DNA from 3 places in the Metabacillus dongyingensis genome. Region 2 is predicted to be linked to each of the others. Evidence: a T-box and tRNA genes for the amino acid it is inferred to sense, from the RefSeq annotation. Region 2 holds a T-box; the other regions hold tRNA genes.
The links. A T-box is a leader RNA that pairs with one kind of tRNA and senses whether it is charged. The one in region 2 lies ahead of argS (arginine--tRNA ligase), so its partner is inferred to be a tRNA-Arg.
Positions count from the first base shown of each region.

Region 1: it has a tRNA-Arg gene. The T-box ahead of argS (arginine--tRNA ligase) is inferred to sense a tRNA for this amino acid. The anticodon was not compared.
Region 3: it has a tRNA-Arg gene. The T-box ahead of argS (arginine--tRNA ligase) is inferred to sense a tRNA for this amino acid. The anticodon was not compared.

Region 1 covers NZ_CP082944.1:4,575,346-4,578,627, reverse strand. Annotated here, with positions in the region: gene clpP (ATP-dependent Clp endopeptidase proteolytic subunit ClpP) at 105-704, opposite strand; tRNA gene K8L98_RS22700 (tRNA-Arg) at 1,393-1,468, shown strand; partial or broken gene K8L98_RS22695 (peptidoglycan recognition protein family protein) at 1,756-2,271, shown strand; gene K8L98_RS22690 (peptidoglycan-binding domain-containing protein) at 2,251-2,778, shown strand; gene yvfG (protein YvfG) at 3,015-3,230, opposite strand.
Region 2 covers NZ_CP082944.1:2,825,664-2,828,945, forward strand. Annotated here, with positions in the region: gene K8L98_RS13990 (superoxide dismutase family protein) at 1-201, opposite strand, end outside; gene argS (arginine--tRNA ligase) at 277-1,941, opposite strand; T-box leader at 1,989-2,206, opposite strand; gene K8L98_RS14000 (DUF3298 and DUF4163 domain-containing protein) at 2,260-2,862, opposite strand; gene K8L98_RS14005 (C40 family peptidase) at 2,973-3,282, opposite strand, start outside.
Region 3 covers NZ_CP082944.1:3,760,522-3,763,803, forward strand. Annotated here, with positions in the region: gene ilvE (branched-chain-amino-acid transaminase) at 1-898, opposite strand, end outside; tRNA gene K8L98_RS18700 (tRNA-Arg) at 1,420-1,495, opposite strand; gene K8L98_RS18705 (metallophosphoesterase family protein) at 1,615-2,133, opposite strand; gene K8L98_RS18710 (XTP/dITP diphosphatase) at 2,152-2,739, opposite strand; gene rph (ribonuclease PH) at 2,746-3,282, opposite strand, start outside.

The sequences.
Region 1 (3,282 bases), 1.7 Mb from region 2:
TCATTGAGTATCCAAAACCAGGATCATGCCTGTTTAGGGGAATCATACGCTCATGCCTCAAAACAAAAAAACAGAACGGCCTTAGGCCGTTCTGCTGTATCTTCTTATTTATTATCAGGCATTGTATTGCGAGTCATCACTTTATCAATCAAGCCGTACTCAAGTGCGCGTTCTGCCGTCATGAAGTTGTCACGGTCTGTATCGCGAGCGATCACTTCCATTGGCTGGCCAGTGCGGTCAGCAAGAATTTGATTCAGCTTATCACGCAAGAACAAGATGCGTTTTGCAGCGATCTCAATTTCAGTTGCCTGTCCTTGAGCTCCGCCAAGAGGCTGATGAATCATAACTTCACTGTTTGGAAGGGCATAGCGTTTGCCTTTTGCGCCGGCTGCAAGGAGGAATGCTCCCATTGAAGCAGCCATACCGATGCAGATTGTTGATACTTGTGGTTTAATAAACTGCATTGTATCGTAAATCGCCATACCGGCTGTAATAGAACCGCCAGGGCTGTTAATGTAGATTGAGATGTCTTTCTCTGGATCTTCAGCTTCTAAGAACAAAAGCTGTGATACAATTGAGTTTGCCACGTTATCGTCAATTCCGCTTCCAAGCATAATAATGCGGTCTTTTAAAAGACGTGAGTAAATATCGTATGCACGTTCACCGCGGTTCGTTTGTTCAATAACTGTAGGTATTAAATTCATCGTATTTTCCTCCTTTTAAATAAAGGTAAATTTTATGTACTCTCATCATACAACTATGGTCAATAAAGGTCAAACGAAACGCTGTTCTTTAAAGCTTTTTCTTGCACCTTATACATATGTAGCAGTTGCTGACTGTAAACATGTTACCCAATTATTCTTTCTTTCAAACAGTTGAGTAAAGCTGTTTCATGCCTCATTTTTTCTGCGTATAATGAACTTCTATAGTGGTGTTTCCTTAGGAGGCTGTAACGTATGTATTCGGCAGGCTCTTTAAAATATCCTTTATATTTTCTTTCGGTGCTGACAAAAGGCATTCACTATTTCACCAGTCTGGTACCCTGCCGTCTTATGATCAGTCGTGCAGCACTTTTCGCTGAAATCTCTTCGGATGTATCCAGAAACGTACTATATGCAGTATAGATCCACATTGTTGCCTTAGAAATGAAAGTTACCCTGATCTAAATCACAGGCGAAAGAGGAACCATTTGAATATGATGTAACCTTTCATCGTCCATGTACTCCTTTGTTCTTTATCACTAATAATTCCTCGATTATCAGAGATTTATATCCTGAAAACCTCCGTTATCTTCAGGAGTTTAGTCATTTCAGCCTGCAGTATAAAAATACCGCTTGATACATAGGTTGTTTTTATCGTATAATAACGCTACTGACTAATTAACTTTTATATGCGCTCGTAGCTCAGTTGGATAGAGCGGTGGTTTCCGGTACCACGTCTGTCGGGGGTTCGAATCCCTTCGAGCGCGTCACTTATAGAAAGAGCTGGTTTTTTAATTAAACCAGCTCTTTCTTTTTTTGTTGGATTTACGCTAATAAAACTACTATGCGGCCGTCAAAGAATAGCAGGACGCCTATACGGAGTACAAGCTCGGGCACAAAGACTCCTTTTTCAGAACGGAGCTGAACACACGCATCTGCTATTTGAATTGCTAGATTCTTTCATAGATTCCTTAAAAATAGACTAATGAGCCAAGAGAGGCGCCTTTCCAAAAGGCGTCTCTCTATCATTTACTATAAAAAGGAGTGATAAAGATTGAGTGTTTCTCAAAAATATCAAATTGAACAGCGCTATATCCGTCTTGGAAATGCACGTTCAGGGGAAAAGCTGACTGGACCTCTATTTATAGTCTCTCACGAAACGGCAAATAACTCAGCTGATGCAGACGATCACTTTAATTATTTTAACAACTCTCAGCCGAGTGCTTCTGCTCATGCGTTTATAGATGATGATAAAATTCTTGAGATCATCCCATTAAATGAAAAAGCTTGGCATAATCTTTACCGGAACCCTGAAGATAATCAGCTCTTCGGTTATGATGCAAATGAAGCAGCTATTGCTGTTGAGCTCTGCCGCACTGGAGAATTCATTAAAGCTTATGACCGGTATGTATGGTACCACGCGTACCTTTGCCGCAGGTTCAATTTAAACCCTTCAACTAAAATAGTCGCACACAGCACACTTGATCCACGCCGAAGATTGGATCCGGACAGCTGGTTCAGTGGACATGGTGTGACTTGGGAAAAATTCATGAGTGATGTGCGTGTTTATTATGATGCATGGGGGAGCAGCGGAACGCCTATTAAAGTTGAACCGCCAAAGCAGGAAACAGGCACTGTGGTAGATGTCACCATTATACGAAGGGGAAACCGGGGCCCGGAGGTAACTTTTTTACAGAAAAAACTGATCTCACTGGGATATGCGCTCCCGAGATTCGGTGCAGACGGCACGTTTGGTGCGGAGACAGCAGCTGCGGTTAAAGAGTTTCAAAGAGATCAGAGAATAACGGCTGATGGAATCGTAGGGCCGGAGACCTTCAGCAAGCTGAATCGGGCAAAACCAAGACGTGGAAAACCGTATCCGGGTACTCTTTACAGATTGAAGTCTCCATATATGAAGAGCGCAAATATCGGAGAAATACAGCGAAAGCTTGGAGTAAAGGCAGACAATATTTATGGACCAATCACTGAGCGTGCAGTAAGGGATTTTCAGCGCAGGCAAAATCTTAAAGTTGATGGTATTGTAGGACCGCTGACATGGCGAAGGTTATTTCTGTAAGAAAAGTGTTTTTAGACGATTTAGACAGATATTGACACTGGGACCTTTAATGCCAATCCGATAAAAAAAGCCCCGCCAAGATAACCTAGGCGGGGCATGATTGAATGGAAACAGAAATAATATGTAAGAGTCCAGTAAGCCGCACTGGACAAGAAGTGTATATTGCCGTGCTTGACGACTCAACAATTCTTATTTTAAAGCATGTCGCGCTTTTTGTGAACAGGTAAATTTTTCAATTATTTATCGGATTTAATCGTAGTGTACGCCTCGTCCAAATTCTGAATCCGTTTTAAGACCACTGAGTTTTTTGTAAGCTGATCCTGAACCAGCGCTGATACGACAGATCGATAATAACGGTTCATGGCATCAAGCTTCGGAACTTGACCTTCATTCTGTTTAATGTGCTCTTTAAAATTTTGCTCAAAGTAGGGCACTGAAAATAATTCACTCATTGATATCTCTCCTTTGAAGTTCTTTCCATACAATGATGGACCGTTTTCGTGT
Region 2 (3,282 bases):
CACTCCTTTAGGCGCTTCAGTCAGAGTTGCTGTTCCAATTTCAACACCCTCGCTGTTGATTATATCGACGTTTACCGGCGCAACTGCTTTTTCACTGACCGGCAGTGATTCTTCTTTCGTCTCAAATTCTGTTGAAGCCTGACAGGCGCTCATGCCTAAAGAAGCTGCGATTAATGCTGTGAAAATCATTTTTCTGATCATTACCAATCCCTCCATCTTAAAATTCTTTAGCATGATAGCCATAATAGGAGAATTTTAAAACGGAGGATACAAACGCTACATTTTTTCAGGAGCCTTGATTCCAAGGATGCTCAGCCCGTCTTTCAGAACATCTCTTACTGATTGAACAAGCAGAAGTCTGGACGTGAGGGATTGATTTCCTTCCAGGATTTTCACTTTAGCATAATAAGAATTAAACACCCTGGATACATGCAGTAAATATTTTGCAAGAATGGATGGGTCATACTTCTCAAATGAAGATTGAATGACTTGCCCGTACTGAACAAGCAATTTTTGCACTTCCCAGCTATGCTCATCTGTTAATGCTCTTGTTTTCTCTGACTTGATCCCGCTGCCTTTTCTTAATAAAGAGCAGGCTCTTGCATGTGTATACTGCACATATGGACCTGTCTCCCCTTCAAACTTAAGCATTTCATCCAATGAAAATTCAATATTAGTCGTACGGTCATTTTTGAGATCATGAAAAATAATCGCTCCAACTCCTACCGCACTTGCAACTTCATCTTTGTTTTCAAGCTCAGGATTTTTCATTTCAATATTTGCTTTTGCAGCAGATATCGTTTCTTTTATTACTTTTTCTAAAAGAACGATTTTGCCTTTCCTTGTAGACATTTTCTTTCCATCCTTCAAAATGAATCCAAATGGAATATGATGAATATCTTTATGCCAGCTGAAGCCCATTTTCTCTACAACAGCAAAAACCTGTTTAAAATGCATCGATTGTTCCATCCCCACTACATATAGTGACTTATTAAACTTGTATGTTTCCTTTCTGTAGAAGGCGGCAGCCAAATCTCTTGTTGCATAAAGGGTCGCTCCATCACTTTTTCGGATCAGGCATGGCGGCAGATTCACATTATCCAAAGGAACTACCATTGCACCTTCAGAATGTTTAAGCAGCCCTCTTTCCTCAAGCAAATCAGAGATATGCGATAACTGATCATTGTAGAATGCTTCGCCATTATACGCATCAAATTGAACGCCCAATAGTTTATAAACCCTCTGAAAGTCCTCCAGTGATACTTCTCTGAACCATTTCCACAGTTTTAATGCGTCTGTGTCTCCATCCTCCAGACGTTTAAACCAGCTTCTTCCCTCTTCAATTAAGTCAGAAAAAACGGCAGCTTCTTCATGAAACTTTACATAAAGTCTAAAAAGCTCCTGTATCGGATTCTCTTTGACGGATTCTTCATTTCCCCATCTTTTATAAGCTGCAATCAGCTTGCCGAATTGTGTGCCCCAGTCTCCAATATGATTGATTCTGATTACGTTATAGCCGCATCTCTCTCCAAGATTGGCAATTGCCTGGCCGATGACCGTTGAGCGAAGGTGTCCCATCGAGAAAGGCTTCGCAATATTAGGAGATGAAAAGTCAATGGTCATTACTTTTGTTTTTTCTGCGCTCTGAAATGGTCCTATTGTCTGCAGACATTCCCTGCTTACAATCTCCCGGTTAAGGCGGAAGTTAATGTAGGGTCCAGCAGCAGCTGCCTGTGTAATAAACTCATCATGAAACTTCCCTTCAAGCTCCAATGCAATTTGATGAGGATTTTTTTTATAGACGGCAGCAAGAACGAAACAAGGAAAGCTGTAATCTCCAAATTGTTTTGCTTTTGGAATCTCAATGACATCCATTATCTCATCAAAGGTAAGATCGTTTTTTAAAGTTCTATAAATAATCGCCCCAAGTCTCTTTTTCATAATTCGTCCTCCTATAAATAAAATAAAAATGCCCGTCTCTTTTCTATAAAAGAGACGGGCATTTTCCCGCGGTACCACTCTGATTGTTCATTTCTGAACCACTCGAAGCGTTTTAACGGCCAGCCGACCGGCATGCCCTACTATCCAAGTTCAGGCAGGCTCCTAGGAAGTGCGTTTCATCATTCCGTTCATTTTAGGCTTTCACCTTCCCTAAATCGCTGATTCAAGAACTGGATATGATTACTCTCTTCCTCATGGGATTTTTTTCTATTAAGGGTTATTATATGCGAATCTTTGAGGAATGCAAGATATTTTTATCTATCCATATAATCTGGGAAGAGGACCATCTGGATCGATGATATCCTGCAGGTCATAAATGGAGATGGGAAAGTACAGAAACCCATAAGCATAAGCTGCAATTTCATAGAGCTGAAAATAGATAACAAGCGATTTATCAGCTAAATAAAAATCCTGATCCGGGCGAATTGATTTAAAGGGAGGATCGAGTAATGTAATCTCTCGTTCTTTAAGCTGCTCACTAATAATGGAAGATAATCGTTCTTTATAGTTGCTGTCTATTTTAAAAAGATCCTGAAGCTTATACTTCCTGCCTGTCTGGGTATCGTATGTCAGCCCTTTTAGAAAAGACATGCCATGAGCGCCTCCGCTGTACACATAATTCAGCAGCGTTAAGCTTAACAAGTCCCGCTCATTCGTCTTAAGTTCATAGGTGCCCTGCATGTCGGTTTGCACTCCCCCGTCATACCCTCCAAAACGAATCTGATTCTGAACGTTATTTAGGATGTCCGTATTGATTTTTTGCAGACTCAATACATGCGGACCTGTTATTGATGGATATAATATCGTAAGCTTTTTCCCTGCTATCTTATGAGTCATGACACCTGCAGGCAATGCCGTCATCCACTTCGCCTCCTGTTTTTTTTTATTTCCATCATATGAATGGATTTGTTCATTCATCCTTTTGGAAGGCAGTTTGTTCCTCGCCAAAAAAAAGAAGCCCTGATGGCTTCTTACTTTAAATATCGTTTTGCTCCAAGGTATCTTGCTTTCCAGTAGGAATTATCCAATTTAGAGATGGTCACACCTGATGAACTTGCATGAATAAATTCTCCATTACCAAGATAAATTCCCATATGAGACGGGCCTGCCTTGTATGTAGTGAAATAAACGAAGTCACCTTTTTGCGGAGAGCTGACCGGCGTCATGATGTCCCAATATCCAGCAGTGCTGAGACGGGAAACAGACGTCACTTTGTTCAGTACATAATACATGAATCCGCTGCAGTCAAATCCAGAAGGAGTATTTCCAGCCCATCTGTAA
Region 3 (3,282 bases), 930 kb from region 2:
CACTCAGGCTTGAACTGCTTCCTTTTACTTTTACACCATCTGTGATTACTTTTTCTCTGAAACACTCGAGCAGACGATTCGTATGCTCTCCAGGCTGCCCATCACCAATTTCCCTGCCGTCTACCTTTACTACAGCAATGACTTCAGCGGCAGTTCCAGTCAGGAAAACTTCATCCGCTGTATAAACATCATGTCTTGTGAAAGGTTCTTCACGCACATCGTAGCCAAGTTCTTCAGCTATTTCGATGATGACATTTCGGGTGACTCCTTCGAGTGCTCCCAAGTAACCAGGCGGGGTAAGAAGTCTTTTGTTTTTATAGATAAAGACGTTATCAGCAGATCCCTCTGCGACGTAGCCTTGATCATTCAGCATCAGCGCTTCGCTTACATTTGCGAGATGTGCTTCAATTTTTACAAGCACGTTGTTAAGATAGTTCAATGATTTTACTTTAGGACTTAAGACGTCCGGTCTATTCCGCCTTGTAGGAACTGTCACAATATCAATTCCTGTTTCATACAGATGTTTAGGGAAGATTGACAGGGGTTCTACAATAATGACAACATTTGCTTGCTTGCATTTATATGGATCAAGCCCAAGATCACCGACTCCTCTTGAGACAACAAGTCTGATATAAGCGTCATCTAAACCGTTTTTCTCAACGGTCTTTACCGTTAAATCCGTCATTTCCTCTTGCGTATAAGGCATGTTGAGTAATATGGATCTCGCTGACTCATACAATCTCTTCATGTGCTCATTTAATCTGAAGATGTTGCCGCTGTATACTCTGATTCCTTCGAAAATACCATCTCCGTAAAGGAATCCGTGATCATACACCGAAATTTTCGCATCTTCTTTTTTTACAAATTCATTATTCAGAAAAATCCATTGGTCACCCATAAAGAGCACACCTTTCTTTTAAAGTCTAAACGCGTTAATCAGTTGAATTCTAGTGTGTAAAAAAAATCCGTATAACGATTGTTATGGACTCTTTTAAGAACCTCACATGTTCATGTAACTTATATTTGAGCCTATATTACGCCCATTAAATAGCGGTGTCAACAGTCTTTTTTCGAATTGTTAGATAATTTAGATTTGTTTGTGAATTTGTATACGCTTACATGCCTGTCATAAAAGGAAATTCAATTTTTTGAAGTTTTTTTAAAGTTTTTTTCTGTGAGATTGTCTTACAAGGTTTTGGCTGATTTTATAAGGGGTAAATAGGGGAGAAAAAAATTTTTGAACTTATTTTTTATAGGATTTTTTATCATATCAGAATGAAATTTGTTAGAAAAAAAAGGATTTAAAAAGCGATTTTCAGCCTGCCAGAATATTACAAACTTTTTCCTGAGCGATTAGGTTTTTAAAATCAACAAAAAACTTCTTTCGATAAACCCGAAAGAAGTTGTATGTATAAAGTATGGCGTCCCAGGAGAGATTCGAACTCCCGACCAACGGCTTAGAAGGCCGTTGCTCTATCCACTGAGCTACTGGGACATGTTTTTTGTTAACATCGTTGATTATGTATCAGCGACATTTTTTATTATATGATCCATTAGATAAAAAGTCAATAACTTTTTCTAAAATTTTATGAAAGAGGGAAAAATATCCCTCTTTCATGATAAAGCCAGCTCAAACCTTTGTGAGAGGCCGGGTACAGGAGATCCGTCCAACTCAAAAAAGGTAACTTGTGCAGAATGATTTTGTATTTCTAATATAACATATGTTTTTTCAGTTCGCATCCGCGGAAGTCTAATGCTGCCAGGGTTAATAAAGAGGATATCATCGACATATTCCGCTCCCGCCATATGCGAGTGACCAAAGCAGACAATCTTCGCGCCATGCACAGCAGCACTGTACTTCAAATTCATAAGTGTCGACTTTACATTGTGCATATGACCATGAGCAACAAAAAATCGATATCCTTCCACATCTTCAATGACTTCATTTGCAAACCTTGCTTCTAAATCACAGTTTCCGCGTACAGAAGCATACCCCTGCATGGCAGGATGATCTGCCTCAAGTTCAGAATCCCCGCAATGAAACATCGCTTCTGTTTCCCCTTCATGGCGTTTTCTGATCTCCTGAAGCTCATCCGTTAAGCCATGGCTGTCACTGATTATTAAAACTTTCACGTTTAAAACTCCCCATCGTCAGGCATTAAGCAATTTTGCAAGCTTTTGCAGCGCAACTGCGCGATGGCTGATTTTATTTTTCTCTTCCTTTGTTAATTGCGCCATCGTTTTTGCTTTATCTTTCACTAAGAAAATGGGATCGTATCCGAATCCATTCCCGCCAACAGGCTCCTCTGTAATATAGCCCTCAACTGAACCTTCTACTGTGACGGTTTCACGGCCAGGTTCAGAGAGTGCCAGAGCGCACCGGAATCTTGCATTCCGTTCTTCCTTTGAAACACCCTTCAGCTTCAGCAGCACTTTTTCGATATTGGCTGCATCACTTTTCTCAGCTCCTGCATAGCGTGCTGAATAAACCCCAGGTTCACCGCCAAGATAATCTACTGATAGTCCGGAATCATCCGCAATGGCCATTTTTCCGTAAAGTTTTGAAATAGCCTCCGCTTTTAAAACGGCATTTTCTTCAAACGTTGAACCAGTTTCTTCAACTTCTGGCGAATCTTCAAGGTCCAGTAATGAAATGGCCTTTAGATCATACTGAGATAAGATTGATTGAAATTCAATTAATTTGCCTGCATTTTTCGTTGCAATAATAACTTCCTTCATAATGATTCATCCCTTTCCATCTTTTTGATCGATGATTTTTAGAGCTAAATCTCCAAGGGCCTCCATTTGAATAGAAATTAACGAGTTTATTCCTTTTTCAGCTAAATCAAGCAATTCATTCAGTTCTTCTCTTGAAAAAGTCGCTTCTTCTCCAGTTCCCTGAAGCTCAACGAATTTTCCTGAAGACGTCATGATGACATTCATATCCACTTCTGCTGATGAATCCTCAATATAGTTTAAATCTAAGATCTCTCCAAGCTTTGAATCCATTCCGACTGATGTCGCAGCCAGGAAATCCGTGATTGGCAGCGTGCTTAATTTCTTTTGGGACATCAGCTTTCCAAGTGCTAATGTCATAGCGACAAAAGCTCCGGTGATGGAAGCTGTTCGGGTCCCGCCATCTGCCTGGATCACATCACAATCAATCCAGATTGTTCGTTCCCCTAACTTTTCAAGATCAACAACCGCACGCAGAGCTCGTCCGATCAAGCGCTGAATTTCCATTGTCCGGCCAGTAATTTTACCTTTGGACGATTCTCTGAT